3 regions of the Mesorhizobium sp. 10J20-29 genome follow, and region 2 is predicted to be linked to each of the others. Evidence: predicted binding sites of a transcription regulator. Region 2 holds the regulator's gene; each other region holds the start of a gene.
What was found. The regulator LexA, encoded in region 2, represses DNA repair genes until DNA is damaged. The targets are predictions, from matches to a motif close to TGTTCNNNNTGTGTTCNG.
Positions count from the first base shown of each region.

Region 1: ruvC (crossover junction endodeoxyribonuclease RuvC) is a predicted target of LexA. The motif match lies at 6,557-6,574, and genes of this name have one in related genera.
Region 3: ACT2BZ_RS06495 (helicase-related protein) is a predicted target of LexA. The motif match lies at 7,550-7,567, and genes of this name have one in related genera.

Region 1 is NZ_CP199156.1:1,302,562-1,312,899, forward strand. It holds gene tolB (Tol-Pal system beta propeller repeat protein TolB) at 1-1,305, opposite strand, end outside; gene ACT2BZ_RS06245 (hypothetical protein) at 1,344-2,405, opposite strand; gene tolR (protein TolR) at 2,409-2,864, opposite strand; gene tolQ (protein TolQ) at 2,874-3,584, opposite strand; gene ybgC (tol-pal system-associated acyl-CoA thioesterase) at 3,813-4,283, opposite strand; gene ruvB (Holliday junction branch migration DNA helicase RuvB) at 4,288-5,328, opposite strand; gene ruvA (Holliday junction branch migration protein RuvA) at 5,372-5,992, opposite strand; gene ruvC (crossover junction endodeoxyribonuclease RuvC) at 6,006-6,515, opposite strand; gene rcdA (protease adaptor protein RcdA) at 6,637-7,167, opposite strand; gene ACT2BZ_RS06285 (hypothetical protein) at 7,516-7,926, opposite strand; gene ACT2BZ_RS06290 (DUF2269 family protein) at 8,192-8,743, shown strand; gene ACT2BZ_RS06295 (acyl-CoA synthetase) at 8,773-10,338, opposite strand, start outside.
Region 2 is NZ_CP199156.1:4,068,773-4,079,110, reverse strand. It holds gene ACT2BZ_RS19530 (ComEC/Rec2 family competence protein) at 1-1,900, shown strand, start outside; gene lexA (transcriptional repressor LexA) at 1,894-2,610, opposite strand; gene ACT2BZ_RS19520 (molybdopterin molybdotransferase MoeA) at 2,719-3,924, opposite strand; gene moaC (cyclic pyranopterin monophosphate synthase MoaC) at 3,927-4,409, opposite strand; gene trpC (indole-3-glycerol phosphate synthase TrpC) at 4,414-5,226, opposite strand; gene trpD (anthranilate phosphoribosyltransferase) at 5,231-6,241, opposite strand; gene ACT2BZ_RS19500 (peptidyl-prolyl cis-trans isomerase) at 6,245-8,134, opposite strand; gene tpiA (triose-phosphate isomerase) at 8,323-9,087, shown strand; gene secG (preprotein translocase subunit SecG) at 9,279-9,683, shown strand; gene ACT2BZ_RS19485 (L,D-transpeptidase family protein) at 9,900-10,338, shown strand, end outside.
Region 3 is NZ_CP199156.1:1,349,207-1,359,544, forward strand. It holds gene ACT2BZ_RS06470 (M48 family metalloprotease) at 1-1,176, shown strand, start outside; gene ACT2BZ_RS06475 (RNA polymerase factor sigma-32) at 1,163-2,011, opposite strand; gene ACT2BZ_RS06480 (CarD family transcriptional regulator) at 2,228-2,824, opposite strand; gene fdxA (ferredoxin FdxA) at 3,189-3,527, opposite strand; gene ACT2BZ_RS06490 (RNA-binding S4 domain-containing protein) at 3,640-4,023, opposite strand; gene ACT2BZ_RS06495 (helicase-related protein) at 4,027-7,407, opposite strand; gene phbB (acetoacetyl-CoA reductase) at 8,095-8,817, opposite strand; gene ACT2BZ_RS06505 (acetyl-CoA C-acetyltransferase) at 8,908-10,092, opposite strand.

The sequences.
Region 1 (10,338 bases), 2.2 Mb from region 2:
TGGCGACCAGGCGGGATCCGACGCGAAATTGGCGGTCGGAATAGCCTGTTCGTTTCGCCCCGTCAGGTCGATCGAGTAGAGGCGCGGTCCGCCAGAACCGGCGGCCTCTCTGAAGAACATGATGACGCGGCCGTTGGGCGCCCATGTCGGGCCCTCCTGCTGGAACCCGGAGGACAGGATGCGTTCGCCCGAACCATCCGTCTTCATCACGCCGATCTGGAACTCGCCGCCGGTCTGCTTGGTGAAGGCGATAAGGTCGCCGCGCGGCGACCATACCGGCGTCGAATAGCTGCCGCCGCCAAAGGAGATTCGCGTCTGGTTCGAGCCGTCGGCACCCATCACGTAGATCTGCGGCTGGCCGCCGCGGTCGGACGTGAAGACCACCTGTCCGCCGTCCGGCGAATAGGAAGGCGACGTATCGATGGAGTTGGAATTCGTCAGCCGCGTGGTGGTCCGGCTTCTCAGGTCCATGGCGAAGACGTTCGAATTGCCGTCGTCGCGCAGCAGGCTCATGATGACCTTCTGGCCGTCCGGCGAAAAGCGGGGCGCGAAGGTCATGCCCGGAAAATTGCCGACAAGCTCGCGCTGCCCGGTCTCGATCTGCAGCAGGTAGACCCGCGGCTGGCCGCTCTCATAGGACATGTAGGTTATTTCCTGCCGGCTCGGCGAGAACCGTGGCGTCAGGGCAAGCGAACTGCCATCCGAGAGATAGCGCACACCGGCGCCATCCTGGTCCATGATCGCCAGGCGCTTCTTGCGCTGGTTCTTGGGCCCGGATTCGTCGATGAACACCACGCGCGTGTCAAAATATCCCTTCTCGCCAGTCAGCCGCTCGTAGATGGAATCGGCGATGATATGCGCGACACGGCGGGAATTCGCCTTGTTGGCAAAGAACTGCTCGCCCACCAGCTGCTCGCCGGCGAAAGTGTCCCAGAGCCGGAACTCTGCCCGCAGCCTGCCGTCCGCCTCCTGCGTGACACGGCCGGTGACAAGTGCCTGTGCGTTGATCACCCTCCAGTCCTCGAACCGTGGGGCGGCGTCGGGATTGGAAATCTTCTCGATGAAGGCGCCCTTGTCGATCGGCGCGAATAGGCCGGAGCGCTTCAGGTCGGCCGAGATGATGCCCGTGATCTCGGCGCCGAGCCCGTCACTCGACAAGAAATCGGTGACGGCAACCGGCAACGGCTCGACATTGCCCTTGTTGACGTCGATCTCGACCAGCGCGCGGGCGGGCAGGGTCGCCACAGCATTCATCCCGGCAGCGATGGCGCCAGCCAGCAGAATCGTTCGGAGCAGAATCTTCATTCACAAAACCTCTCGGGGACTGATCGGCAAACGGACGTCTAGAACATCTCGCTCGGATCGAAATTGACAATGACGTCCGCCCAGGCGTCGTACTTGTCGGCGGGGAGATTGTAAGGTGCACAGCGAGCGACGGCACGGCGCGCGGCCTCGGCAGCAGCGCGCTCGACTCCGGCGGACCCGCCGCCGCTGATGATTTCGGGGCTGCCATCCAGCGAACCGTTGCGGTCCAGCTTGAACTTCACCGAGACGCGAAGGTTCCCGGCATCCGCGGCACCCGCAGGAATGTTCCAGCAGCGCTGCACCTGGCCGCGAAGCGCGTCCATCTCGCTCTGCGAGAGCTTCGAGCCACCCGTCGTCTTGTCGCCGCCCAGCGAGGCCGTCTCGGTCGAGCGCTTGGCGCCGCCGCCGGACGGCTTCTGCTTGTTGAGAAGCGCGGCGACCTCGTCGGCATCGAATTCCTTCTCGTCGGACTTCGGCTTGGACGCAGCCTGCTTGACCGGCTTCTCAGCATCCTTGCGGTCAGGGGCCTTTGCGGTCTGCGCCTTTGGTGGCTGCGGCTTGGCCTCGGGGGCCGGCGCCTCGGTCGGCAACTCGATCGGCTCGGCGCCTGTATCGGCGGCAGCGATTGCCTCGGTAACCGGGTCGGGCTTGACCTCTTCCTTGGGCTGCGGCTCGGGCGTCACCTCGGTCGCCGGCACCGCGGCGGGCTTCGGTTCCGGCTGCTTGACCGGCTCAGGCTTGGCTTCTTCGACAGGCTTGGGCTCGGGTTTTGGAGACGGTGCCGGAACTGCGGCCGCCTCTACCGGCTTCGGCCGTTCCTCGGGCGTCGCCTTCTTGTCGGTGTCGACCATCGCCTCGCCGACCTTTTCGGCGTCGGGCACGGTGTCCGGCCGCTTTGTCGGGACCGGTGCCGGCTTTTCGTTGACCGTCGCCTTCTTGTCGCCTTGCTGGATCTGGGTGATCGATTCCACGGGGATGATGTCGACCGGCAGTGACTCGACGTCTGCGACTTCGAAGGCGCGCGGAGCCGACAGCGAAAACAGCCCGAAGCCAAGCAGCGTCGCGTGCAATACCAGCGATGTCGTCAGCCCAGCTTTCATTCCCTATCGGTCGCTCTGTTCCTGCAGGGTCACCAGCCCGATGTTGCGGAAGCCCGCCGCCGATATGCGCGCCATGACCTGCATCACCGTGCCGTAGTCAGCCGTCTTGTCGCCGCGCACATAGATGCGCTCCTCGTAGCCGGCCGCCGCGATAGCGGTCAGCTTGGCCACGACCTCGTCGAGCGGAATCTCGGTCTCCTGCAGGTAGATCTGTCCCGCCTCGTTGATCGAGATGGTGATCGGCTGCGTTTCCGAGTTCAGCGCGTTGGCCTGGGTCTCTGGCAGGTCGATCGGCACGCCGACGGTAAGCAGCGGCGCCGCGACCATGAAGATGATCAGGAGCACCAGCATCACGTCGACGAAGGGCGTGACGTTGATTTCGGAGATCAGGCCGTGATGGCGGCCGCGGCGCCTGTGGCCGCGCCCACCCCGTCCTGCCGTCCCTAGCGACATTCCCATGGTTGTTCCTCAAGCCTTCTGCGCGACTTTTTCATCGATTTGGCGCGAGAGTATGGCGGAGAACTCGTCAGCGAAGCCCTCCATGCGCATGCCGATCTTGCCGGCGTCGGACGACAGCTTGTTGTAGGCGATGACCGCGGGAATGGCCGCCAGCAGGCCGATCGCGGTGGCGAGCAGCGCTTCGGCGATGCCGGGGGCCACGACGGCGAGGTTGGTCGACTTCGAACCGGCGATGGCCTGAAAGGAGGTCATGATGCCGACCACCGTGCCGAACAGGCCGATGAACGGGGCCGCCGAGCCGATGGTGGCGAGGAAGCCGAGACGTCCCTCGAGGCGTTCCATTTCGCGTGTCAGGGCAAGGTCCATCGCCTTGTCTATGCGGGTCTGCAGGCCGAGTGGCGACTTGGCGCCCTTCTCGAAGCTCTTCTTCCATTCGCGCATGGCGGCGACGAATATCGAGCCCATGCCGCTGGTCTTGCGCTCCGACAGTGTCTTGTAGAGCTCCTCGAGCGACTGCCCGGACCAGAAGGTCTGTTCGAAGCGATTGAGCGACGAGCGCATGCGCGCATAGGCGATGAGCTTGTCGACGACGATGGCCCAGGTCCAGATCGATGCACAGAGCAGGCCGATCATCACCAGTTTGACGACCCAGCCGGCTTGGGCGAACAGCGCCCAGATCGACAGTTGAACGCCGGGCTCGGCGAGAGGAAGGTTTTCCATGCGAGGTCCTTAAAAGATACTGGGCGTGGCTCTCGGCTGGCCCCTAGCGCGAATTCCGTAAGGTCCGGCAGCGGGAAGCGTCCGGGAGTCGCCCGAAAATGCGCGGTTGCGGCCTTTTCGGGGCAGATATTGGTGAAACGAAGGCGCTGGAACGCCGACAAATCTCACCAACTTCTTCATGGACCGTTATGGTTAATGATGAGTTAGGATTTGTGACGCCGAACTGCGTCAGGCCCCGGATTCGCGGGGCATGAAGGCGGCGATCCATTCCTTCGGAAAACGCTGCGGGCGCCCCTGTTCGCCGATGATGGCTGCCTCTACACGCGCCGTCACCAGGACCTCATCGCCGCGCTTCAGCTCCTGGGCCATGGTGATGCGGGCGCCCGAAATCTTCTCGGTCCGCGTATCGATCGTCAGGATGTCGTCCATGCGCGCCGACCGGACGAAGTCGATCTCCATGCGCCGCACGATCCAGACGATCTTCTCGCCACGGCTGCCGCCGGCCAGTTCAGCGTGATGCACGCCAGCCAGCCTCAGGAAATCCGAGCGCCCGCGCTCGAAGAATTCAAGGTAGCGCGCGTGATAGACGACACCTGAGAAATCCGTATCGGCGTAGTAGACGCGCGCCATAAGCCGGTGGCCGAAAGGGGTCAGGGCGCCCGACAACCCGGTCAACAATGGATCGGCGGCGTCGGCCATGCAGTTAGTCCTCTTCCTGGAACAGGTTGATCTGCTGCTGCGCAAGGTCTGCCGGCGCGTCGAGCCCGAGATGTTTCCAGGCGTTTGCCGTCAGCACCCGACCGCGCGGCGTGCGCTGGATGAAGCCCTGCTGGATGAGGAATGGCTCGATGATGTCCTCGATGGCGTCACGCGGCTCCGAGAGGCCCGCCGCGATCGTCTCGATGCCGACCGGTCCACCGCCGAAATTTCCGGCGATCATGCCGAGATAGCGGCGGTCGAGCTGGTCGAGCCCCAGCGCATCGACCTCAAGCCGCAGCAGCGCCTCGTCGGCAACCTTGCGCGAGACGTGGTCGACACCGGCGACCGAGGCGAAGTCGCGCACGCGCCGCAGCAGCCTGCCCGCGATGCGGGGCGTACCGCGTGCCCGGCGCGCGATCTCCAGCGCGCCGTCATCGCCAAGCGGCATGCCGAGAATGCGGGCGCCGCGTGTCACGATCTTCTCCAGTTCCTCGACCGAATAGAAGTTTAGCCGCACCGGAATGCCGAAACGGTCGCGCAACGGATTGGTCAGCAGGCCTAGACGCGTCGTGGCGGCAACCAGCGTGAACTTGGCAAGGTCGATCTTGACCGACCGGGCGGCAGGCCCCTCGCCGATGATCAGGTCGAGCTGGAAATCCTCCATAGCCGGGTAGAGGATCTCCTCCACCGCCGGGTTCAGCCGGTGGATCTCGTCGATGAACAGGACGTCCCGCTCCTCCAGATTGGTGAGCAGGGCCGCGAGATCGCCGGCCTTTGCGATTACCGGGCCGGAGGTAGCGCGGAAATTGACGCCCAGTTCCTTGGCCATGATCTGCGCCAGCGTCGTCTTTCCGAGGCCGGGAGGACCGACGAACAGGACATGGTCGAGCGCCTCGCCGCGCCCCTTGGCCGCTTCGATGAAGACCTTGAGGTTGGCGCGCGCGGCTGCCTGGCCGACAAAGTCGTCCAGCGATTGTGGCCGCAGGGAGACATCGGCATCCTCGCCGCGCAGTTCGGGGGTAATGATGCGGGGGGAGAGGCTCATCGGTCTCTCTTTACATGCAGGGATTCGTGTGACAAGGCGGTGCTCAGCGCGCCAGTTCCTTCAGACCGAGACGGATCAGCTTGGGGGAATCGGCATCCTCGCCGGCAGACTTCAATGCAGCGGCGATAGCGTTGGCGGCGATGTCGCGCGAATAGCCAAGGTTGACCAGCGCCGAGACCGCGTCGGAGATCGGCGCTGGCGCCACGCCCTCGCCCAGTTCCTGCTTCAGCCCGATCGTTCCCGACGCCTCTCCGGCGAAGGCCGGCGCCTTGTTCTTCAGCTCCGTGACGATGCGTTCGGCAACCTTCTTGCCAACGCCCGGCGCGCGGCTGACCGTTGCGACGTCACGCAATGCGATCGAATTGGCCAGGTCGGCCGGGGCAAGTGTCGACAGGATCGCCAGGGCAACCTTGGCGCCGACACCCGGAACGTTATTCTGCAGCAGCCTGAACCAGTCGCGCTCGAGCGACGTCTTGAAGCCGTAGAGCCGGATCATGTCCTCCCGCACATAGGTCTCTATGAAAAGCGTCACAGTTTCGCCGGGCCCTGGCAGGGAGGCCAGCGTCCGTACCGAGCAATAGGCGACGTAGAAGACGCCACCGACATCGACGGTACAGTAGTCCTCGCCGATCTCGTCCAGCGTGCCGCGCAGCTTGCCGATCATGTCGCTTGGCTCCTCACGCCATGGCGGCCAGCCTGGCGGCTGGGCTCTGCCGGTGATGCGCGTGGCAGATCGCGATGGCCAGCGCGTCGGCTGCATGTTCCGAATCAAAAACCGCCTTCGGCATCAGCACTTTCACCATCATGTGGATCTGCCGCTTGTCGCCATGCCCGACACCGATGACGGTCTTCTTGACCGCGTTCGGCGCGTACTCGGCTACCGCGAGACCGGCAAGCGCCGGCACCAGCATGGCGATGCCGCGCGCCTGGCCGAGCTTCAGCGTCGCCACCGCATCCTTGTTGACGAAGGTCGTCTCGACGGCCGCCTCGGCCGGCGCTTGGGCCCGCATGACCGCGCTCAGGCCGTCGTGAATCTGGCAAAGGCGAAGCGCCAGCGGCGCCTTGTCGTCGGATTTGACGGTTCCGGCAGCCACGAAGCGCAGCGAATTGCCGAGCGTCTCGACGATGCCCCAGCCGGTCCTGCGGAGGCCGGGGTCGATGCCGATGATGCGAATCGCGTGATCCATCGCGGAACTCTACCTTTCCGCCGAATCGATGCCAGTGAAATGTGAACAAACCGGCAACAGAGCGTGTTGTCGGCATCACCTGGCGGGGGATAACCGGTGCAGCAAGTGCGCCTGCAAGGTCTCAGCCGCGCGCGAAGGCCGTGTTGAGCAGGCTGATCTGATCGGAAACCGGGTTGGGTGCCGGCGCGGAGCCGTCCGAAGCCATGGCGTTCTTGCCGTAGATCTCGTCATCCATCCGCCGCACCAGCGACTGCAGATTGAGCGAATGGCGCACGAGAGCGACGAAATCTCCGGGAAGCTCGTCCCAGCCGGCGGCCTCTGCATTAGCCGACGCGGTGTCGAGCCGTACCTTGGATTTCTCGGCCGCGACCTGGTCGCGGCTCATTTCACCAGAGTTGGCGGCACGCTGCAGCAACAGCCAGGAGGCAATCTGCATGAGGCGCGTCGTCAGCCGCATCGATTCGGCTGCATAGAGGGTCGCGGCCAGACGAGAAAGATTCTTGGCTTCAAGGCGGCCCTTGCCGTCGAGATACTCGGCCGCCTGCTCCACCAGCCCCATGCCCTCGTCGTAGAGCGGCTTGAAGGATTGCGTGAAGACACGGCGCTCCGCGAGCTTGATGGTGTTGGCACCGTCCCTCGATGGCTCGCTCATACTTTACGCCCCCACGCTCTCGTCGCGAACTGTTCCCGGCTTCGTCGGCGACCGCGTTTAGCTGCCCCTGACGCCTACAGCAAGGAGGTTGAAAATGCGCTTCGGAGCCGTTCAAGGCAAGCCTATGTTTAATAAAAGGTTAATGGCGCGGTGCCCCGCTCCGGCCCTCCATGCCGCATTGCTGCGGCTCGAGACAAAAAAAGAGCCGCAGATGCGGCTCTCAGGAGTTAACAGGGAGGCGTCAAACGAAGTGGCTCCAGCCACTTGGTAAGAATCCAGATCACTGGATGCACACAGTAAACGCCCGTAAAGCTTAATGGACGGTTAACGCTCCCGTGATTGTTTGCTTCAACTTGCAGCGGCATTCCGCGGCGAAGCGACGGTGGTGCTCTTCCACATCGTTCCGAGCGCGATCCAGGCAAACAGCAACATGCCGACGAAGAAGGCCATCGACGCCACGGCCACGACGGGCTCGATGGACGGATTCCCGCCGATCATCATGAACAGGCCAGCGACCAGCACGATCCCGCTGATGCCGGAAAGCCAGAAGTGCACCGTCGCCAGCCGCGATGCTGCTGCGGGCACCAGATGGTAGAAAAAGGCAAAGACCGACGACATGATCCAGCCGAGCACCATGATGTGAGCGTGAGTAGGCATCTGGGCGTGGTCGTGGCTCATCGCCATCGACAGGCCCAGCAGCATTCCGACGATTGCGTAACCGATTGCCAGCGTGAAGAAATTGCGTGCAACGCCTTGCATGGGACATCTCCTTGAGTACCGCGACAACCGACCCCCTCGGTGCCGTCGAGCACTGCATCATTCTACACCGTTTCCCCATCATGTCGCACGGTCGCCGCAGTTGTTACACAACGCCACCGCCGGTCCACCGAAGCGCTTTCTGTCCCGAGGAAACAGGGCGGAAACCAAGCCGCTCGCGCTGCAACACTTCCCCGTTACGGCACCGATGCTAGTCCACCGCCGTCTGGCGGCCCGGGGCCGTCCTCGCTCTTCGAAGGGAATTGAAATGGACTGGTACTCGCTTGTTAAGTTCCTGCATGTCGCAGCCGCAGTGCTATGGGTGGGCGGCGGATTTGCCCTGATGCTGCTTGCCGTTCGCGCCGACATGGCTGGCGACGTGGGGCGGACGCTGAGCGCTATGGGCGCGGTCGGCGAACTGGGCAACCGCCTGTTCATGCCGGCCTCCGTGCTGACGCTCCTGTTTGGCCTCATCATGTGCTGGTTCTGGGTCGGCTTCACCCAATTGTGGGTGGTAATCGGGCTCGCCGGCTACGCCACGACGTTCCTTGTCGGTACGCTGATCTTCAAGCCGACTGCGGACCGGATGGGCGAGATCATCGCACGCGAGGGCATGACCCCTGCGGTTCTGATGGAGGGCAGGCGCATCCTCAGGGTGGCGCGCTTCGACTATGCCGTGATGCTGATCATCGTGGCGGACATGGTGCTGAAGCCGACCAGCGGGGACACGGCCATCCTCGCAGCGATGCTCCTGGTGCTGGTGCTCGGCACGGTAACGGCCTTCGCCCCGCAACGTCAGGCCTCGCCTGTCGGCGCCTGAACCGCGGCCCGGGCTGGGGGATGGCGGGCCTAGCCCGCCTTCGCCAGCTCCCGCAGCTTGAACTTCTGGATCTTGCCCGTCGAGGTCTTGGGTATCTCTGCGAAGATGATGTCCTTCGGGCACTTGAAGCGGGCAAGCAGCGTCCGGCAATGCCCGACGATCTCGTCGGTCGTCGCGGAGACCCCGGGCTTCAGCTCGACATAGGCGATCGGCACCTCACCCCATTTCTCGTCCTGCCTTCCGACCACGCCGCACGAGGCGATGGCGGGATGCTTGTAGAGCGCTTCCTCGACCTCGATCGACGAGATGTTCTCGCCGCCGGAGATGATGATGTCCTTGGAGCGGTCCTTCAGCTGGATATAGCCGTCGGGATGCATCACCCCGAGATCGCCGGAATGGAACCAGCCTCCGGCAAAGGCCTCGTCCGTCGCCGGCTTGTTCTTCAGGTAGCCCTTCATCACGATATTGCCGCGGAACATTACCTCGCCGATGGTCTCGCCATCCTCGGGTGTCCGCTGCATCGTTTCCGGATTCATCACGGTCAGCCCTTCGAGCGCTGCGTAGCGCACGCCCTGCCGCGCCTTCTTGCTTGCCTTCGCACCCTTGTCGAGTGCGTCCCAATCGGTGTGCCATTCGTTGACCACCGCCGGCCCGTAGGTCTCGGTCAGGCCGTAGAGATGGGTCACTGCGAAGCCTGCATCGGCCATGCCCGTAAGCACGGCCTCGGGCGGCGGTGCAGCCGCCGTGTTGAAGGTGACGGCCTGGGGAAAGTCGCGCTTGTCGCCGGCAGGAGCATTGATTAGCACCGACATCACGATAGGCGCGCCGCACAAATGCGTGACCCCGTGATCGGCGATGGCGTCGTACATCTGCTTTGCCCGCACCCAGCGCAGGCAGACATGGGTGCCCGCCTGCACGGCGAGCGTCCAGGGAAAGCACCAGCCGTTGCAATGGAACATCGGCAGCGTCCACAGATAGACGGCATGCTTGCCGAGTCCGGCATGGATCGTGTTGGTGTAGGCCATCAGCGCGGCACCGCGGTAGTGGTAGACCACGCCTTTCGGATTGCCGGTGGTTCCCGAGGTGTAGTTCAGAGAAATCGCATCCCACTCGTCGTCCGGCATGGACCAGGCGAAGTCGGGGTCGCCGCCCGTGAGGAAAGCTTCGTAGTCCAGCGTGCCGATCCTCTCGCCTTTCGGATAGGGCGCATCGGCCGGATAGACCGGGTCGTCGTAATCTATCACCGTCGGCCGAACCTTGGCGAGCGCAAGCGCTTCCTTCATCACGCCGGAGAACTCGCGGTCGACGATGACGATCTTCGATCCGGCATGGTCGAGCTGGAAGGCGATGATCGCGGCGTCGAGCCGGGTGTTCAGAGAATGCAGCACCGCCTTGACCATCGGCACGCCGTGATGCGCCTCGAGCATGGGCGGCGTGTTGGACAGCATCACCGTCACCGTGTCGCCCTTGCCGATGCCATGCCGGGCCAGCGCCGATGCTAGTTGCCGAGACCTGCTCCAGAAGTCGCGGTAGGTCATTTGGCGGTCACCGTGGATAACGGCGACATGATCAGGGTAGGTCCTGGATGCGCGCTC
Region 2 (10,338 bases):
CCAGGTGCGCGTGTCGGCCCGCACTGTCGGCGACGACATCGTTCCCGGCACCGAGATCACCGGACTGGTACGCCTGATGCCGCCGACGGGGCCTGTCCGGCCGGGCAGCTACGACTTCTCGTTCCGGAGCTATTTCGACGGCAATGGCGCGAGCGGCTTCTTCCTGCGCGGACCGGTTCTGACCGCGAACCCTGCAGCAGCTGGGCTTGCCGCGCGGATGCGGGCCATGGTCGAGGGCTGGCGTGCGGCGGCCGCGGCGCATATTGCCGAGCGGATCGGGGGCGCGGAGGGAGAGATCGCCGCTGCCCTTGTGGTCGGCGTGCGCGCCGGTATTCCCGACGACGTCAACGAGGCGCTGCGGCGGGCCGGCATCTACCACATCATCTCGATCTCCGGCCTGCATATGGCGCTGGTGGCCGGCACCATCATGGGCCTGTTGCGGGGCGCCTTTGCGCTGTTTCCGGGTTTCTCGTCGCGCCGGCCGGTGAAGAAATATGCCGCCGCCGTCGCCATCGCGGGGATCGCTGCCTACCTGTTCATTTCGGGCGCAGAGGTCGCCGCGCAGCGCAGTTTCATCATGCTGGCGGTGATGCTGACGGCAGTGCTGTTCGACCGTGCCGCGCTGACGATGCGCAACCTCGCCATCTCGGCCATCGTGGTCATCGCCGTCTCGCCGCACGAGGTGGCGGGGCCAAGCTTCCAGATGTCGTTTGCCGCCACCGCTGCGCTGGTCGGAGCCTACGCGGCATGGGCGGAGTACCGGCTGCGCCGGCCCGCAAGGACGCAAACAGACAGGCCGCTGATCCTGCGGGGGTTCGGCATGGCGACCGCAGCGACAGCCGGACTTGCGATGACCTCGCTGGTCGCCGGCGGGGCAACGGCCATCTATGCGGCCTATCATTTCCAGCAGATGCCATCGCTCGGGCTGTTCACCAACCTTGCGGCCATGCCCATCGTCTCGACACTGGTGATGCCGTTTGCCGTGCTTGGCACGCTGGCCATGCCGTTCGGGCTCGATGGTCCCTTCTTCGACGTGATGGGCTTGGGCCTGTCCGCAACGGTCGCCATCGCCCGCTGGTTTTCAGAGCGCTCGCCGATAGACGTCGTCGGCCCGGTGTCGGGGCTGTCCGTGACGCTGCTGACGGCCGCTCTGGTCATCGCGACGGTTTGCACGACCTGGCTGCGGGCGGCCGCGGTCCCGCTGCTGCTCGCCGGCCTGCTGACGCTGCCCGGACAGGCGCCGGACCTGCTTGTCTCGGAAGATGGGCGCCTGGTCGGACTGGACGCTGGCAACGCCGGAATGGCGGTCAACCGGACGCGACCGAACGCGTTCACAACGGAAAACTGGCAGCGCGCCATGCTGGCGGGCGCCATCGTCGGACCGGTTGTTGCGAAGGATGCGCCGGCAAGCGTTGCCGGGCTGGTCGAACAGCTTGCCGGACAGCCGAATGGGACGCAGGGTTTCGTGTGCAGCGAAAGGGCATGCGCGGCACGACACGCGTCTGGCGCCATAATCGTGCATGCGAAGGACCCGTCCGGCGCCTCGGAAGCCTGCGGGTTGGCGCGTGTCGTGGTGATCGACGACGCGACGGTGCGGGATCCCTGCCGCAGCAGCGATGTCCTTGTTGTCGGCAAGCGCGATCTGGCGCAGTTGGGCAGCGCGGCGGTGACGTTCGGGTCCAGGGCAGACGGCAACGAAGCGTCGAACAGCGAAGCCGCAACCGGGGAGAATTTTGCGCCGACCGTGGAGATTGAATTCGCGATCAAGCGACCTTACCGCCCCTGGCATGTGCAACGACGCTATTCGCGCGAGGCGAGGGGACTGGCGCCTTACAGCCGGACCAGGCCGGCGGCGGCAGAAGGCGCGTCAGCCGACAGCCGGAACGATCCGGATCAGTAGCGTCGGATCAGGCCGACAAGCTTGCCCTGCACGCGGACCCGGTCCGGACCGAAGATGCGCGTCTCGTAGGCCGGGTTGGCGGCCTCCAGCGCAATCGAGGCGCCCTTGCGGCGGAACCGCTTGAGCGTCGCTTCCTCGTCGTCGACCAGCGCCACGATGATCTCACCCGGATTGGCGGTGTCGGCGTTGCGGATGATGACCGTGTCGCCGTCGAAGATGCCGGCCTCGATCATCGAATCGCCGCGCACCTCGAGTGCGTAGTGACTGCCGCCCGAAATCATCTCCGGCGGGACCATGATCGCGTGAGTCTGGTGCTGGATGGCGTCGATCGGCACGCCGGCCGCGATGCGGCCCATCACTGGGACGGAAACGCCAGCGGAGGAATCGTCGTCGTTGCTGGCCGAACGATCGCGCGCGTCGGGCTTCGGCTTGCCGAGGCTGCCCTGGATGACGCTTGGCGAGAACTTGCGCGCCGCATTCAGGCCAGGCGCGATGGAATCGGGCAGGCGAAGCACTTCAAGCGCGCGGGCGCGGTTGGGCAGGCGGCGGATGAAGCCGCGCTCTTCGAGAGCGGTGATGAGGCGATGGATCCCCGACTTCGACGCCAGATCAAGAGCATCCTTCATCTCGTCGAAGGAGGGAGGGATGCCGGCTTCCTTCAACCGCTCATGGATGAAGAGAAGAAGATCGTGTTGCTTGCGCGTCAGCATTCGCATGTCCCCCGGGAATCAAAACCCAAACAAAACCAGAACAAACACTATCTGTTCCAGTTGTGTTCCGCAACCGTTTAAATTTTAATGAATCTGTTGATGGTTTGTTCAGCGTAACGGGATGATGCGGCAGGGGTCGCCGGCTCGGGCTGGCGGGGCGAAGGGCGCGCGGATCAACAGGCAATCGGCGTCGGCGAGAACCTTCAGCATCGCAGAATCCTGGGCTGCGAAAGGCGTGACGGCGATTGCCGTGGCGCTCCGCTCCATGCTTGCTCGCACATAATCCTGGCGCAGGTCGTTGGCCGGCATGTCGACGGCCAACGTTGCTGCCACCGTGTCGTCGAGCACCGGCCGGCCGCCGAGGCGCAAAAGCAGGGGCTTGAGGAACAGGTGCGAGCAGACGAGACTTGCGACCGGATTGCCGGGCAGGCCAAGGCAGCGCGTGCTGCCCAGCAGCCCGTACATGAGCGGCTTGCCCGGCCGCATGGCGATCTTCCAGAAGCCGAGTTCCATGCCGAGGCCAACCAGTACGCGATGCACGAGATCATGGTCGCCGACGGACGCGCCGCCGAGCGTCACGACGACATCGGCGCCGGCGGCAATCGCCCTGGCGACCGTCGCCTCGATCAGGTCGAGGCGGTCGGGCACGATGCCGAGGTCGAGAACGTCGGCGCCGGCCTGGCGGGCAATGGCGCCGACGCCAAAGGAATTGGAGGCGATGATCTGGTCCGGCCCGGTCGTGCTGCCAGGCGGCAGGAGTTCGTCGCCGGTTGCAATCAGCGCGACGAGCGGGCGCCGGACAACCGGAACGGCGGCATGATTGGCGGAAGCCGCGAGCGATAATGCCGCGGGATCGAGAAGACGCCCTTGCGCGAGAAGGGGCGCGTCCTCGGAGAAATCCATGCCGACGGGGCGTATGTGCCGGCCACGCGCCACGCTCTCGAGCACCTCAACGGTGTCGTCGCCCGATGTGCGGACATTTTCCTGGATGGCGATGGTGTCGGCGCCGGCGGGCACCGGCGCGCCGGTGAAGATGCGAACGGCCTCGCCGGCACCGACCGAACCTGAAAACAGCCGGCCGGCCGCCGCCGTGCCGGTTATCCGGAGGCGGGACGGCACGGTAGCGACATCGGCGGCGCGCACGGCATAACCGTCCATCGCCGAGGCCGAGAAGGGCGGTTGCGTCCGCAGCGCACAGAGGGGAGCGGCAAGCACGCGACCGGCCGCATCGCCAATCGCCACGGTTTCGGTGGCCCCGGCCTCAACGCCTGCGAGCATGTGCTCCAGAGCCTCGGCGACGGGAACCAGAGCCATGGTCAGGATCCGGCCCGGTAGTCGCCTGACTTGCCGCCGGTCTTTTCGAGGAGATGGATGCCGGAGATCACCATGCCACGGTCGACGGCCTTGGCCATGTCGTAAATCGTAAGGCAGGCGATCGAGGCGGCGGTCAGCGCCTCCATCTCGACGCCGGTCTTGCCGGTCACGCGGGCAAGTGCCGTCACGCGCAGGCCGGGCAGCGTCTCGTCGGGCTCGATGTCGACGGTGACCTTGGTCAGCAACAGCGGATGGCAGAGCGGGATCAGTTCATGCGTGCGCTTGGCCGCCATGATGCCGGCAATGCGCGCCGCGCCGAGCACGTCGCCCTTCTTGGCGTCGCCCTTGAGGATCATCGCCAGCGTCGCCGGCTGCATGGTTACCGTTCCGGTGGCGACGGCAGTGCGGGTCGTCTCGGCCTTGTCGCCGACATCGACCATGTTGGCCTGGCCGTCGGCGCCGATATGGGTGAGCCCACCGGCCATGGCGTCAGGTTCCGGCCGGGACGGACGCGCCCTCGAGCAGCGCGCGCGTGGCGGCAGTGACGTCGGCCTGCCGCATCAGGCTTTCGCCGACGAGAAAGGTGCCGATGCCGGAGCGTTCGAGGCGCAGGCAGTCGTCGTGGCTGAAGATGCCGCTCTCGCCGACGAGGTGCCGGTCGGCGGGTACCAGCCTCGCAAGGCGCTCGCAGGTTTCGAGCGAGGTCCCGAAGGTGCGCAGATTGCGGTTGTTGATGCCGAGGAGCCGTGAGCGCAGCGCCAGCGCGCGCTCGGTCTCGGCCTCGTCGTGCACCTCGATCAGCGCATCCATACCGAGCTCTTCAGCAGCGTCTTCGAGACGGCGCGCCGTGTCGTCGTCGACGCTCGCCATGATGATCAGGATGGCGTCGGCGCCCCAGGCGCGCGCCTCGTGGACCTGGTAGGTATCGTAGAGAAAATCCTTGCGCAGCGCCGGCAGCGTCGTGGCGTCGCGCGCGGCGGTGAGGAATTCCGGCGCGCCCTGGAAGGACGGGCGGTCGGTCAACACGGAAAGGCAGGCCGCGCCTCCTTTGGCATAGGCCCTGGCCAGCGCCGGCGGATCGAAATCGGCACGGATCAGGCCTTTCGACGGGCTCGCCTTCTTGATTTCTGCGATGAGGCCGAAACCGCCGGCTGCGCGCTTCGCCTCGAGGGCTGCCAGAAATCCGCGTGGCGGCTCGGCGTCGCGCGCCCGCGCCGCGATTTCCGCCTGCGGCACGGCCAGCTTGGCGGCGGCGATCTCGTCGCGCTTGTAGGCCTCGATCTTGTTCAGGATATCGGCCACGCGGCTACCCGTTCGATACGGCGACCAGACGGTCGAGAACCTGCCGGGCCGCACCGCTGTCGATGGCCTCGGCGGCAAGCGCGATGCCCTGGGCGAGGTCGTCGGCCTTGCCGGCAACGACGAGGCCCGCGCCGGCATTCATCAGCACGGTGTCGCGATAGGCGCCCGGGGCGCCGTCGAGCAGGGCGCGCAGGGCGGCTGCATTGTAGGCAGCGTCGCCGCCGCGCAGATCGTCCTTGCTGTGCCGCTTCAGGCCGAACTGCTCGGGCGTCAGCGTGAAAGTGCTGATCTCGCCGTCGCGCAGTTCCGCGACATGCGTCTCGCCGGTTGCGGTGATCTCGTCATAGCCGTCGCCATGCGCCACCCAGGCCCGCTCGGCGCCGAGCGCCTTCAGCGCGCCGGCCACCGGTTCGATCCATTCGGGCGAGAAGACGCCGACCATCTGGCGCGTGACGCCGGCGGGATTGGAAAGCGGACCGAGCAGGTTGAAAATGGTGCGGGTGCCGAGTTCGACGCGCGTCGGGCCGACATGGCGCATGGCCGGGTGGTGCGAGGGCGCGAACATGAAGCCGATGCCTGCCTCTGCGATGCAGCGTGCGATCGCCTTCGGTTCGAGCTCGAGCTTGACGCCGAGCCCGGTCAGCACGTCGGCAGCACCGGTTTGCGAGGACAGGCCGCGATTGCCATGCTTGGCGACCGGCACGCCGGCGCCGGCAATGACGAAGGCCGCAGCAGTCGAGATGTTGAGGCTGTGCGAGCCGTCGCCGCCCGTACCGACGATGTCGATCGCGCCAGCGGGTGCTGCAACAGGCAGCATCTTGGCGCGCATCGTCGCCACCGCGCCGGAAATCTCCTCCACCGTCTCGCCGCGCACGCGCAGCGCCATCAGGAAACCGCCGATCTGGCCGGGTGTGGCCTCGCCGGACATGATGATATCGAAGGCGTCGCGCGATTCCTCGAAGGAGAGCGGCTCGCCGCCGGCGACTTTCGCGATGTGTGTCTTGAGCGTGGCCATAGCCTAGAACGCCAACGCCTGTTCGATGGCGCTGCGGTTGACCGTGACGCTGTACTGCGCCTGCAGCTTGGCGACCAGTTCGTCGAGCAGGTCGTCGGCAAAGCCGGAGGCGAAGGATTTGCGCGCGTCCTCGGGAACCGCATTGGCGTCCGCGCCGGCCGGCTCGAAGACCTCGGTGACCTTGAAGACGAGCTGAGCGTCGCCGGTCGGGGAGGGCACCACGCCGACGCCGCCTTCGGCGACGCCGAAGATGACGGCAACGCCGGCCTTGCCGAAATCGGTGTCGTCGGATTCGCGCTTCAGGCCGCGCTTGGTCTGCTTCTCGAGCGCCAGCTCCGTCGCCAGCGAATCGAGCGTGGCGCCGTCCTTCAGCCGCTTTTCAAGCTCGGCGGCCTTTGCCTGAAGACGCTCCTGGACCTGCTCGGCCTGCCAGTCGGCAACGGCCTTTTCACGGACCTCGTCAAGCGGACGCTCGCGGCGCGGCGTGATCTCGTCGACCTCGTAGAAGACGAAGCCGTTGCTGCCGATGTTGATCGCATTGTTCTCGATGCCGACCTCGCTCTCGAAGGCGTCGCTGAGCAGATCCTTCGACTGCGGAATGTCCTTTACCACCGTGCCGTCGGGGCGCTGGGCAGCGCGGTCGATCGCATCGATCGTCACCACGTCGAGACCGAGCTTGCCGGCAGCCTCGCGCAGGGTCTCGCCGGCGGCGCGGCTGTCCTCGTAGCGGTCGTGAACGTCCAGCAGGACGCGGTTTGCCTCGGCAAGCGCCAGGTCCTTGCGGATGCCAGCGGCCGCTTCGGAAAACGGCTGTACGACCTCGGGATTGATCTCGGTGACGCGCAGCAGGACCGGGCCGAATGCGCCGTCGACGATCGGGCTCACTTCATTGGCCTGCAGCGCAAAGGCCGCCTCGGCCACGGCCGGATCGGCAACCTTGTCCTTGGAGAAGGTGCCAAGCAGCGTGTCGGAAGCCGTCTTGCCCTGCGCCGTCACGATGGAATCGAAGGTCGCACCCGCCTTGATGGAATCGAGTGCGGCCTGTGCGGTGTCCTGATCGGTAAAGACGATCTGCTCGATGGTGCGCGTCTCGGGCGTGGTGAAGCGGGCGATGTTGGAGTCGTAGTCGTCCTTGACCTGTTCGTCCGAAATCGCCGCCTCGTCGGCGATGTTTTCCGGCAGCAGGGTGACGTAGGAAATCTTGCGGTATTCCGGCGCGGCGTAGTTGGCCTTGCGCTCCTCGAACCAGGTCGAGAGCACGGCGTCGCCGGGAGTCTCGACGGGCTCGACCAGCGACTTCGGAATGGCGATGAATTCGGCGGTGCGGTCCTCGCCGCGATAGAGCGCGACGGCCTTCAGGAAGGTATCGGGCGCCTCGATGCCGTCCGAGACGGCCTCGACGATCTGCTGGCGGATGGCGACATCCGCGCGGTTCTTCAGATAGTCGTCCGGGCGCATGCCGATCTGGCGCAGCGCGTATTCGAACTGCTGGCGGTTGAAGCGGCCGTCCGGGCCCTGGAAGGCCGGATCATCCATGGTCAGCGCGGCCAGCTTGTCCTGTGACAGGCCGAGACCCAGTTCGCTCGCCTGCTCGTCGAGCACGGCTCCGGCGACCAGCTGTGCGAGCACCTGGTCCTCGATGCCGAGCGCCCGGGCCTGTTCGCGGGTGAGTCGGGTGCCGAACTGCTGCGACATGACAGCGAGCTGGCGGTCATAGGCCAGGCGGTACTCGATCGGCGCCACCTTGGTCGATCCCGCCGTCACGACGGCGTTGCCCCCGAAGCCGTTGGCTACCTGGCCGGAGATGCCCCAGACGGCAAAACTCAGCACGAGCAGGAGAAGGAGGAGTTTGGCTACCCAGGTTCCGGCAGCAGATCGCAGCGAAGCAAGCATGTGAGATTCCGGTTGGCCGCGCCTTGTCCGGCGCGCAGTTCGATATTGAGCGCAATAGCGCCCTTCAGCGCGAAGGGCAATCATTTGACGTTTTGGGACCTGCCCTTTGGACCGGTCCTGCTCCCCGACGCGATTGCTTTGTGGCGTGTATTTGGTAGGGAATGCAAGAAAATCACAGGAACGCGATCATGACCCCCGGAATCCATCCGCTCATCGCCGGCAACTGGAAAATGAATGGCACCAGCGCGTCGATTGCCGAACTGCACGCGATTGCGCGCGGTTTCATGAGCGGACTGGACGCCGATACGGCTGCCCTGATCTGCCCGCCCGCAACGCTTCTGGCGCGGGTGTCGGAAATTCTCTCCAAGACGCCGGTGGTGTCGGGCGGCCAGGACTGCCACGCGGAGGAAAACGGCGCTCATACCGGCGACATCTCGGCCGAGATGCTGAAGGATGCCGGTGCGTCCTACGTGATCGTCGGCCATTCGGAGCGGCGCACGGACCACCATGAAAGCGACGCGCAGGTGCGTGCCAAGGCAGAGGCTGCCTGGCGCGCCGGTATCGTCGCCATCATTTGCATCGGTGAAACGCGGGCCGAGCGCGAGCTTGGCGCGACGCTCGATACGCTGTCGAGGCAGATCGCCGGATCGGTGCCGCCTACGGCGACCGCGGCCAACACGGTGATTGCCTACGAGCCGGTGTGGGCCATCGGCACAGGGCTGACGCCGTCCGCCGCCGACGTGGCGGAGGCGCATGCGCACATCCGGGCGGAACTCAAGCAGCTGTTGAGCGCAGAATCGGCCAAGATGCGGATTCTCTACGGCGGGTCTGTGAAACCCTCCAACGCCGTCGAACTGCTGCATGTGAAGAATGTCGACGGCGCGCTTGTCGGCGGCGCCAGCCTGAAGGCATCCGACTTTCTCGGCATTGCGGACGCCTACCGGACCATGTAGGCGGCAGCCGGTCCGGGCGGGAACCACGGGGGGCGCGACAGCGCTCCTGAAAGCGCCCGGTGCGTTGCAATACGGCCGGGATTGCCCATATTCCCGGCTTGGGCTTGGAAATGCCGTGAAAGCATTGTATCGAGCCTCCTCCAAAGAGGGCCCGCGGTCTTCGCGCCCGAAATGCTTCGCCAGGTGAATTCATGGAAACCGTTGTCATCGTCATACATCTGATGGTCGTGCTTGCGCTGGTGGGCGTGGTCCTGCTGCAGCGCTCGGAAGGCGGCGGCCTCGGAATCGGCGGCGGTTCCGGCTTCATGACGGCGCGTGGCGCGGCCAACGCACTGACGCGTGCCACGGCTATCCTGGCGGTCGCCTTCTTCGCGACCTCGCTGACCCTCTCGATCATCGCCCGCTATGGCGCGCAGCCGCTCGACATTCTCGATCGCGTTCCGGCGACGCAGGGCGAGCAGGGTGGCGGCGGCGTCCTCGACCAGCTTGGTGGCAACGATATTCCGGCTGCGGCTCCCTCGACCGGCGGCGATGCTGCTCCGGCCACGGACGCCGCTCCGGCAGCTCCTGCCGAGCCGCAGGTTCCCAACCAGTAAGACGCTTTTTGGCGTCCTTCCGGCCCGTTCTGTGTTCGTTTGGACACAGTGCGGGCAAATGGCGCTGCATCTCGCCGAATCGAAGGCCTACGGGGCAGAGCGCCGCTTGAGCCCTGTCGCACTAATGCCGTATAAAGCGCGCTGCGCCAGTCTGGTTCGTGCCTCAGTCGAACAGTGCCGCGCTCGGCATCAATCAACGCCTTCGGGATCGTCACAATGAAGCTTCGCCTTCTCATACCTCTGGCCCTGACGGCCGGTTTCGCCATGCATTTGTCGGCGATCGCCGGAACGCCGCCGGTCACTCAGCCCAGCCTGCCAGCCGCCGAGCAGACCACGGACGTCGTGACGGTCGCCACCGCCAAGGAAGACGCCGCCGCGCTCAAAAAGAAGAAGAAGCTCGCTGTCGAGGCGAAGGCCAAGAAGGCCGAAGCGGCCAAGGCGGAGAAAGAAAAGAAGCTCGCCGCCAAGAAGGCGGCCGAGGAAAAGAAGAAGCAGGAAGCCGCCGCCAAGGCAAAGGCGGAGGAGAAGAAGAAGCTCGCCGCCAAGGCCAAGGCGGAACGCGACGCCAAGGTCGCCGCCAGGAAAGCGGACGCTGAAAAGAAGAAGATTGCCCGCCAGAAGGCCGCCGAAGAGCGCAAGATCGCGCGCGAACAGG
Region 3 (10,338 bases), 2.3 Mb from region 2:
CGGATCACCATTCTCAACTCGCCGAATGTCAATGCCTTCGCGCTCCCCGGCGGCTATCTGTACGTCACGCGCGGCCTGCTGGCGCTCGCGAATGACTCGGCCGAACTGGCCGCGGTCATCGCACACGAAATGGGCCATGTGACGGCCAATCACGGCCTGCAGCGGCAGCAGAAGGAAGCCGAGGAAGTGCTGGCCACCAAGGTGGTCAAGGACGTGCTGGGCGGCAATCCGACGGCCAATGTCGCGCTGATCCGCGGCAAGCTTAGGCTTGCCCAGTTCTCGCGCAACCAAGAGCTCGAAGCCGATGCGATCGGCATCAAGGCCAGCGGCCAGGCCGGCTTCGACGCCACCGCCGCGTCCCGCTTCCTGCAGTCGATGTCGGCCTACACGGACTTCCGCTCCGTCAGCGGCGCGACCGACGCCAGCCTCGACTTTCTGGCCAGCCATCCCAATGCACCGCAGCGCATCGAACTGGCGCAGCGCCACGCCCTGCAGTTCGGCAATGGCGGCGGCGCGCGCGACCGCGACTCCTACCTCGCCGGCATCGACGGCTTGCTCTATGGCGATACGCCGGAAGAAGGCTATGTTCGGGGCAACACCTTCCTGCACCCCAAGCTTGGCATCTCCTTTTCGGTGCCTACGGGCTTCATCATCGACAACAGCGCTGCGGCCGTCACCGCGACAGGCCCCGGCGACGTGGCGATCCGCTTCGACGGCGTCGCCGTCGACAAGCGCACCAGGCTTACCGACTACATCCGCAGTGGCTGGGTTGCCGGCCTGCAGGATTCGAGCGTCGAGGCCAGGACGATCAACGGCAACGAGGCGGCGAGCGCGCGTGCTGCCGCCGAGGGCTGGCAGTTCGACATTACTGTCGTGCGCGCAGGCGATCAGGTTTACAGGCTGCTGACGGCTGCCCCCGTGGCCAGCACCCAGCTCGACAGCGTCGCGGCCACGGTCGGCGGCAGCTTCAAGCTGCTCAGCGCCCAGGAAAAGGCCGCGCTGAAGCCGCTGAGAATTCGCATCGTCACCGTGCAGCCGGGTCAGACCACCGGGGCGATTGCGGCCCAGATGGTCGGCGTCGACCGCAAGCTCGATCTCTTCAGGGTTCTCAACGCCCTTGCGCCGGGCGCCTCGGTGTCGGCCGGCGACAAGGTGAAGATCGTTACCGACCGATAGCCGGGAGTTGCGTGCCGGCTGAAGCGAGCATGCCCGGCTCGTTGCGTTCCAGCGCCATCTTCAGCTTTTCGAGCGCCCGGGTCTCGATCTGGCGCACCCGCTCCTTTGAAATGCCGAGTGCGCCGCCGAGCTCCTCGAGCGTGGCGCCATCCTCGCTCAGCCGCCGCCTTTCGATGATCTGCATCTCGCGTTCGTTGAGAACGCCAAGCGCATCGCGCAGCCATATGCTGCGCCGTTCGACGTCGATCGTGTCGGCGACGACCTCGTCGGGCAGCGGATCGTCGTCGACGAGAAAGTCAGAACGCTCTGTCGTCGATCCGTTCTCGCCGGAAACCGGGGCGTTGAGTGAGGTATCGGCACCGGAAAGGCGCGAGTCCATCAGCGCGACGTCGTCCTCGGAAACGCCAAGTGCTGCCGAGATCTCCTTGCGTATCGCGAAGTCGGTCAGCGGACCGGCGCCCTGCGACAGGCGGGCCTTCAGGCGCCTCAGGTTGAAGAACAGCGCCTTCTGAGCCGAACTCGTTCCGCCGCGCACGATGGACCAGTTGCGCAACACGTAGTCCTGCATCGAGGCGCGGATCCACCAGGTCGCGTATGTCGAGAAGCGAACGTCGCGCGATGGCTCGAAGCGCGCCGCAGCTTCTAGCAGGCCGACATGCCCCTCCTGCACGAGATCGCCCATCGAAAGGCCGAAGTGCCTGAACTTGCTGGCCATCGAGATGACCAGGCGCATATGGGCGATCGTGATCTGGTGAAGCGCATGTTGGTCCTGCGTTTCCTTCCAGCGGACCGCAAGATCGTGTTCTTCGGCGCGTTCCAGATAGGGAGCCCGCATGGCAGTTCGTGCGAGCTTTCGATCACTGTCGGTTTGCTGGGTCACGCCGGGCTCCAATATGTCTGGCGCAGCACTGCCGCTTGCACGAACGGGCGCGCGAAGAAACTCAAACGCGTTGACCCTTGAATGGTTCCCCCGTTTTGGCGCACGCGCAACAAAAAACCCGGCCAGAAGGCCGGGTTTTCGTGCGAACTTGAAACGATGTCAGCCTGGGATTCAGGCCGCCTTTTCCTGCTCGGGTTCAGCCTCTGTCTCGGCTTCCTCGTTGTCAGCCTTGGCGCCGCGCTTGGGTCCCTTGGCGAGATTGACCTCGATGAGCCTGACTGCCTCGGTCTCCGACATGCGGTTGACCGCGGCGATCTCGCGCGCCATCCGGTCGAGTGCTGCCTCGTAGAGCTGGCGTTCGGAATAGGACTGTTCCGGCTGGTTGTCGGCGCGGAAAAGGTCGCGCACGACCTCCGCGATCGAGATCAGGTCACCGGAGTTGATCTTGGCATCATATTCCTGGGCACGACGCGACCACATGGTGCGCTTGACCCGTGCACGGCCCTGGACGACCTTGAGCGCGCGCTCGACATAGTCCTCTTCCGACAGCTTGCGCATGCCGATCGAGGTGGCCTTGGCGACCGGAACTTTCAGCCGCATCTTGTCCTTCTGGAAATCGATGACAAAGAGCTCCAGCTTGTGACCGGCAACTTCCTGCTCGTCGATGGACACGATCTGTCCGACGCCATGCGCGGGATAGACGATGTACTCGCCGGTCTTGAAACCGTGACGCGTTGCCGACTTCTTTTGCTGGGGGTTGGTTGCCATTACGCCCTGAACTCCTTGTTATGGCGCCGGTCAAGTCGACCGGCAAACCTGCTTCCGGGCCGTAAGGCCCTGACTCATGCGCCGTGCAAACAGATGAAATCCACCGGAACACCCCGAACCTGCCGACGCATAGCCGCGCCTGCTTGGCCCAGATCATCCTGGTCCGAAGAGTGGAGTGCACCTTTCAATGATTAGGGCTTCCGCGCCTTTGATCGACGTTGTGCCACCGGCATGTTGTGATTATGTAGCACAAAAACGCGCCAGAATCAACAATTTGCTGCATGAGCGCGCAGGAGCGGCCGCGGCTGCGGCCACGTCTCGTAGCGCATCAGGCGCCGGGCGAGATTCTTCCCTAGGGGAAGAATCAGTCGCCTTCTCCCGGCTCCGGCGAGAAGAACTTCTCGAACTTGTCGGGCACTCCGTCAAAGGACTTCGCATCCTCCGGAGCGTCCTTCTTGGCCGTGATGTTCGGCCATTTGGACGCGTATTCCGTATTCACTTCGAGCCACTTCTCAAGGCCGGGCTCGGTATCGGGCTTGATTGCGTCGGCCGGGCATTCCGGCTCGCACACGCCACAGTCGATGCACTCGTCGGGATGGATGACGAGCATGTTCTCGCCTTCATAGAAGCAGTCGACCGGACAGACCTCGATACAGTCCATGTACTTGCATTTAATGCAGTTATCGGTCACGACATAGGTCATCGGTCGGCTCCGGGATTTCCCGCGATGTGCGTCTTTCGGGTGAGGTAGCCCGTTTGCCGGGGTGTTGCAAGGTCGCCGATTGCGCCGCTGCCCGCCACCGTGGAATCCTGTTTCAATCGCTGTCGCGCAGCCGGTCGGTTTCCCGGCGTTCCTTCTTCGTCGGGCGGCCGCTGCCTGCCTCGCGCTGCGGCAGGATCGCCCTTGGCGGCAGTTCCGCGCCTGGTTCGGGGGGCGGAGACAGGTCCTCGTAGAGCTTGCGCGCCTCTTCGGCGGGGCCCCGCCTGACGCCTGGCAACAGCACCTTGTAGATAACGATGCGGCGCTCCAGCGTGATCGTCAGGACGTCTCCGGGCTTGACCAGGTCGGCTGCCTGCGTCGCGTTGTCGCGATTGATGCGCACCTTGCCTGAAAGTGCGAGCTTTGCGCCGAGCGATCGCGACTTCGTCACTCGTGCGAAAAACAGCCACTTGTCTATGCGCTGGCGGCCTTCCGCCATCGCCTACTTCTTGAGCTGGTCGCGCAATGCCGCCAGCTTGGCGAAGGGCGACAGCGGATCGATGCGCGCCGGACGCTCCTCGCGCTGGCGCGACGGTGCGGCAGGATGCTTCGACCGGTCGCCCCGACCTTCGGCCTGTCGATCCGGGCGCCCGCCCTCTTTCGCGCCCTTTGGCGGACCCTTGTAGCGGTCGCGGTCGAACTTCGGCTTGCCGCCCGGGCGGCCACGCTTGTCCGGCCTTGCACCGTCGGCAGCGCCGTCGGCGCCCTGGGCAGCTGCAGCGCCCTGGCCACGATGACGCTGGTTGGGCCGCTGATGGCGCGGCCGGTGGTCAGACCGGCCCTGCCGCCAAAGCAGGATAGGCTTCGGCGCTTCCGCCTCTTCGCCGCTGGCTGCCTCGTCGGCGGCGGCTGCTGCCGGTCGGTCGCCGGTCGCTACCGCGGCCTCGCCCTGCGCTGCGGGTTCAGCGGCAGGTGCGGCACCTTCAGCGGCGGGAGCCTCGGCTTCTGCCGCGGGTTCAAAAGCTGGGCTGGTCTCGGTCGCAACCACTTCTGCAGGCGCCGCGCTCTCCGCCGGCTCTTCACCCAGAACCGAAGCGGGTTGTTCGGCGACGGGAGCCGCGATCTCCGGGCTGCCCGAGGGCGCCCAGACCGGTGCCTCGACTGGAACGTTTTCGTCTCCGCCTGCGGCCGGCTCGGCACTGCTCTCCCCGGCATCGCCGGCCGGGGCCGCTACGATCCCGGCGGGCGCTTCAGCCGCCTCGACTGAGTCCCCTGCAACAGTAACGGCTTCGGTGGCCTGTGCTTCCTGCGCAGCCTTTTCCGCCGCACGTGCGGCCTTGTCGGCCTCTGCCTTCGCGGCGGCTGCGGCCACAGCCTCGCGCGCCGCCTGGTCGAGGGCCTCGAGCCGTTCCTTCACCTCGTCGGCGGGTTTCGCCTCGGACCGGTAGCCCAGACCCTTGAGAATCTCTTCGATGTCCTCTGCATTGGCGCCGAGAATCGACATCATCGCCGGCGTTACCATGAAGGCCGAGCCGTCATAGGCCCCTTCCGGGCGCGATCCCGTGCCCGCCTTCCAGGCCAGCGCGGGACGGATGAGATCGGCGAGCCGCTCCAGAATGTCGATGCGCACGGCGCGACGTCCAAGCGTGCGGAAGCCCGCGAGCTTGTAGAAGACCGGGTCGAAGGTCGGATCGATGACGACCGAGGTCCGGCCGGTGGCCAGTGCATGCACGATGTCGCCGAAACCGGGCTTGTCCTTGCCGTCGTTCTTGAGCGCCCACAGCAGCGTCACCAGCCCTGCCGGTGCCGGCTTGATCAGCGCCGGCACGAAAATGTGGTAGGCGCCGAAGCGCACGCCGAGACGGCGCAGCGCCGCGCGGCCAGCCTGATCCAGCGACTTCACGTCTTCGGCGATGTCGCGCCGGTTGAGGACGCCGAAATTCTCGGCGATCTGGAAGGCGATGCCGCGTCCGATGCCGGCAATCTGGTCGGCATTCTTCAGTTCGACCAGCGGCTTCAGCAGGAGTTCGACCTGAAAATTCACGAAGCGGTCGATGCGCGCGGCAACCTTGTCGCGTGCCGGGCCGGTCAGCTGTTCGTCGGCCAGAAGCACGGCGCGCGGCTTCAGCGCGTCCTCGCCCTCAACCAGTGTGGCGATCGGCGCACCGAGCCAGCGCAGCGTGCCGTCCGACCCGAGCGCAATGTCGCCATTGGCGCTCGCCGCGAAACGCTCTGCGCGCATTTCGAATTCGGCGGCAAGCGCCTTCTGCGCCGCCGAGCGGATGGCCTTGCCATCCTCGCCGCTGGCGCTCTGGTCGGCAGTGAACCGGAACCCCTGCAACTCGCCAACATGGTGGCCTTCGACGACAACCATGCCCGACGGGGCAATTTCGGCTTCGAGCATCGTGTTTTCCCTGAGACGCCGGACAAGGACGGAAGTCCTGCGGTCTACGAAGCGTTTCGTCAACCGCTCATGCAGTGCGTCCGACAGTCTATCCTCGATTTCGCGCGTCTTTTCCTGCCAGTGTGTTGGATCGGCAAGCCATTGCGGCCGATTTGAAACGAATGTCCAGGTTCTGATCTGGGCAATCCGGTGCGACAGTGCGTCGATGTCACCATCGGTGGAATCCGCGCGCCGCACCTGTTCTGCCATGTAGTTCTCGTCGACATGGCCCTTCCTGGCGAGGTCGTCATAGATCGAGGCGATCAGTTCGGCATGTTGTGCCGGCGCAATGCGGCGATAGTCCGGCAGGACGCAGGCCTCCCAAAGCAGTGCAACTCTCTCTCGGCTGGTCGCGAGGTCGCGGATCGCCGGGTCCATGGAGAGATGCTCGAGTGCCTGCGCATCGACCGCTGGCAGCGCCCGGGTCAGGCCCTCGACCGGGGCCGTCCGTTCGATCGATCGCCGCAGCGCGTCGAGGCTCGAAAAGTCGAAATCGGCCGTGCGCCACTGCAGCACCTTCACCGGATCGAAGTCATGGCCCTCGATCTTCTTGACCAGATCCTCATCAAAAGGGTCGACCTGGCCGGTGACGCCGAACGTGCCGTCGCGCAGGTGCCGGCCGGCGCGGCCCGCGATCTGCCCGAGCTCGGCCGCCGACAGGTTGCGGAACTGGTAGCCGTCGAACTTGCGGTCCTGCGCGAAGGCAACATGGTCGAGATCGAGGTTGAGGCCCATGCCGATCGCGTCGGTGGCGATCAAATAGTCGACGTCGCCCGCCTGGTAGAGCTCGACCTGTGCGTTGCGGGTCCGCGGGCTGAGCGCGCCGAGCACCACGGCCGCTCCGCCGCGCTGGCGCCGCACGAGCTCTGCGATGGCGTAGACCTCGTCGGCCGAGAAGGCGACGATGGCCGAACGGCTGGGCAGCCGGGTCAGCTTCTTCTGGCCCGCATAGGCGAGATGCGACAGCCGCGGCCGGGTTACCACCGAGACACCCTTCAGCAGGCGCTCAAGGATGCCGCGCATCGTCGCCGCGCCGAGCAGCAAGGTTTCCTGCCGGCCGCGCAGATGCAGGATGCGGTCGGTGAAGATATGGCCGCGTTCGAAGTCGCCTGCGAGTTGCACCTCGTCGATGGCGACGAAGGCGGCGTCGGTCGTGCGCGGCATCGCCTCGACGGTGCAGACCGAGTATTTGGCACCGGCCGGCTGGATTTTCTCCTCGCCGGTGATCAGCGCCACCTTGTGCGCGCCGACCTTCTCGCAGACGCGGGCATAGACCTCGCGCGCCAGCAGCCTGAGCGGCAGGCCGATAAGCCCGCTCTCATGCGCCACCATGCGCTCGATGGCGAGATGGGTCTTGCCCGTGTTTGTCGGGCCCAGCACCGCTGTTACGTCGCGGCCCGACAGGATCAGCGGGTCGGCATTCTTGGGATGGAAGGTCATGGGTTCCGAACGTGGCCTCTCTGGCTCGGCTTCGCAACATGCGGGAGACGATCGGTGCGGCACATTTCGGGCTGCGGATCCTTCCGACACATAGGGAGTTGTTGGGGGAAGGGAAAGCCGAAAAGTTGGCGCGGTTAACGTATGGAACGAGTCTGGAACGAATCAGCGACGAATCAGTGACCTGTGCCGATTCAGCTTTTGTTCTCCTCAACATGTGGTCCGCCGGCCGCTCGACTCCACCACATGCTGAATCGCCTGCTGCGCGCCTGCCTCGGTTTGCGGTCTGCGCGTTAACCTTTGTCGGCTGCGCCCCCGGCCCGCGCTCGGGCTTGAGAGCAAACTTATGATTTCGTTAGTATATTTGAAGCGCGAGTGAACCGTCGTGTGGCGACGCAGGCCCATTCCATTAACGTTTCGCCCAAAGGGGGAACGAATCGGCGACGAATCAGCGGCAGCGTGAATTTCCCCTTTTGTTCACCCCTAGATGTTGTGATGCCGCCCGCCGCGCGGCCTACGCGACGGAGTTTTCTTGTTGCGTTTGAATCCCGGATGGCTTGGCCGTTAACCAATGCGTCCCATGGCGGGACGACCGCGCCGGGCGCACGAACAGAGCCCGCGGCTATGCGAGCCGCGGCGGGCGAGACTTGGGCAAAGCGAGTGCCGGGCGTCGCAACCCGGCGCTCGTGCCTAGACGCAGTATTGGCCGCCGTTTGCGGAGAGCGTCGAGCCGGTGATGAAGCCGCTGTCATCTGAGGCGAGGAACACCACGCAACGCGCGATCTCGTCCGGTTCGCCGAGACGACCGACGGGTATCTGCGAGACGATGGAATCGAGCACCTTCTCGGGAACCGAGCGCACCATTTCGGTGCCGATATAGCCCGGGCAGATCGCGTTGACCGTGATGCCGGCCCGCGCGCCCTCCTGGGCGAGCGTCTTGGTGAAGCCGATGTCGCCGGCCTTCGCCGCCGCGTAGTTGGCCTGACCCATCTGGCCCTTCTGGCCGTTGATCGACGAGATGTTGATGACGCGGCCGAACTTGCGGTCGCGCATGCCCGGCCACACCGGATGCGTCATGTTGAACAGCCCGTTGAGGTTGGTGCCCATGACTTCACCCCACTGTTCCCGCGTCATGCGGTGGAACATCGCGTCGCGGGTGATGCCGGCATTGTTGACCAGCACGGCGACGGGCCCGAGGTCGGCCTCGACCTTGGCAATGCCCGCCACGCAGGCGTCGTAGTCGGCCACCGACCATTTGTAGACCGGGATTCCGGTCTCGTTCTTGAAGGTCTGCGCCGCCTCGTCATTGCCGGCGTAGTTGGCCGCCACTGAATAGCCGGCGGACTTGAGTGCGATCGAGATGGCGGCGCCAATGCCGCGCGTGCCACCGGTGACGAGTGCTGTCTTGGTCATGCGTTTCCCCTTTGGTCGCCCTGTTCCCGGGCTTTTATTTCAGTTCATGGCCGGATCGGGTGGCTGGCCTCCCGATCCGCAGTCTGATTGTCACATGGCTTCGAGGCACATGGCCACGCCCATGCCGCCGCCGATGCACAGTGTCGCCAGGCCCTTCTTCGCGCCGCGGCGACGCATTTCGTAGACCAGTGTGTTCAGGATGCGGGCGCCGGATGCGCCGACCGGGTGGCCGATGGCAATGGCGCCGCCGTTAACGTTGACGATCGCGGGATCCCAGCCCATGTCCTTGTTGACCGCGCAGGCCTGAGCCGCGAAGGCCTCGTTGGCCTCGACCAGGTCGAGGTCGCCCACCGACCAGCCGGCTTTCTCGAGTGCCTTGCGCGATGCCGGGATCGGACCCGTGCCCATGATCTGCGGGTCGACGCCGGCGGTCGCCCAGGAGACGATGCGCACCAGCGGCGTGATGCCGCGGCGTTCGGCTTCGGCCTCGGTCATCAGCAGCGTCGCGGCAGCGCCGTCATTGATGCCCGACGCGTTGCCGGCCGTGACCGTGCCTTCCTTGTCGAAGACCGGCCTGAGTTTCTGCATCGTGTCCATCGTGGTGCCTGCACGGATATACTCGTCCTGGTCGACGATGGTGTCGCCCTTGCGGCCCTTGACCGTAACCGCGACGATCTCGTCCTTGAACTTTCCTGCCTTCTGCGCAGCCTCAGCCTTGTTCTGCGAGCCGACGGCGAATTCGTCCTGCTGGTCGCGGGTAAGCTGCCATTGGCGCGCGACATTCTCCGCCGTGTTGCCCATCGGGTAGCCGTAGAAGGCGTCGACCAGCGCGTCCTTCATCATCGTGTCGACGAACTTCAGGTCGCCCATCTTGGTGCCTGCGCGCAGGTGTTGCGCATGCGGCGCCATCGACATCGACTCCTGGCCGCCCGCGACGATGATCTTGGCGTCGCCCATGGCGATCTGCTGCATGCCGATGGCAACGGCGCGCAGGCCCGATCCACAGAGCTGGTTCAGGCCCCAGGCGGTTGCCTCCTTCGGGATGCCGGCATTGATCGCCGCCTGCCTGGCCGGGTTCTGACCCTGGGCTGCCGTCAGTATCTGGCCGAGAATGACCTCGTCGACTTCCTTGGCATCCACGCCGGCCCGCTCGAGCACCTCCTTCAACACGATGGTGCCGAGGTCGTGCGCGGGCATGTTGGCGAACGCGCCGTTGAACGAGCCGACCGGAGTGCGGGCCGCGCTTGCGACGACGATTGAACTGGATGCGGACATATTGATCTCCAAACTGGCAATGGGGCTGTCGGGCGAGCCCTGATGAGAAACTTTCTGGGCGTTTCCAAATCCCGAGTCAAATATCAAATGGTCGCGTATCAGGGCGCGCTTCGCTACAGGTAGTCGTGCTGCGCAGCAATTTCACCGCCTTGCCGAATGCTGCAATCCCGCACTGCACAAACAGCTTGGAATCGCATGGCTTTTGCGCATATCCTCAAACAGGACACGATCGTTACCGGGTGCTTA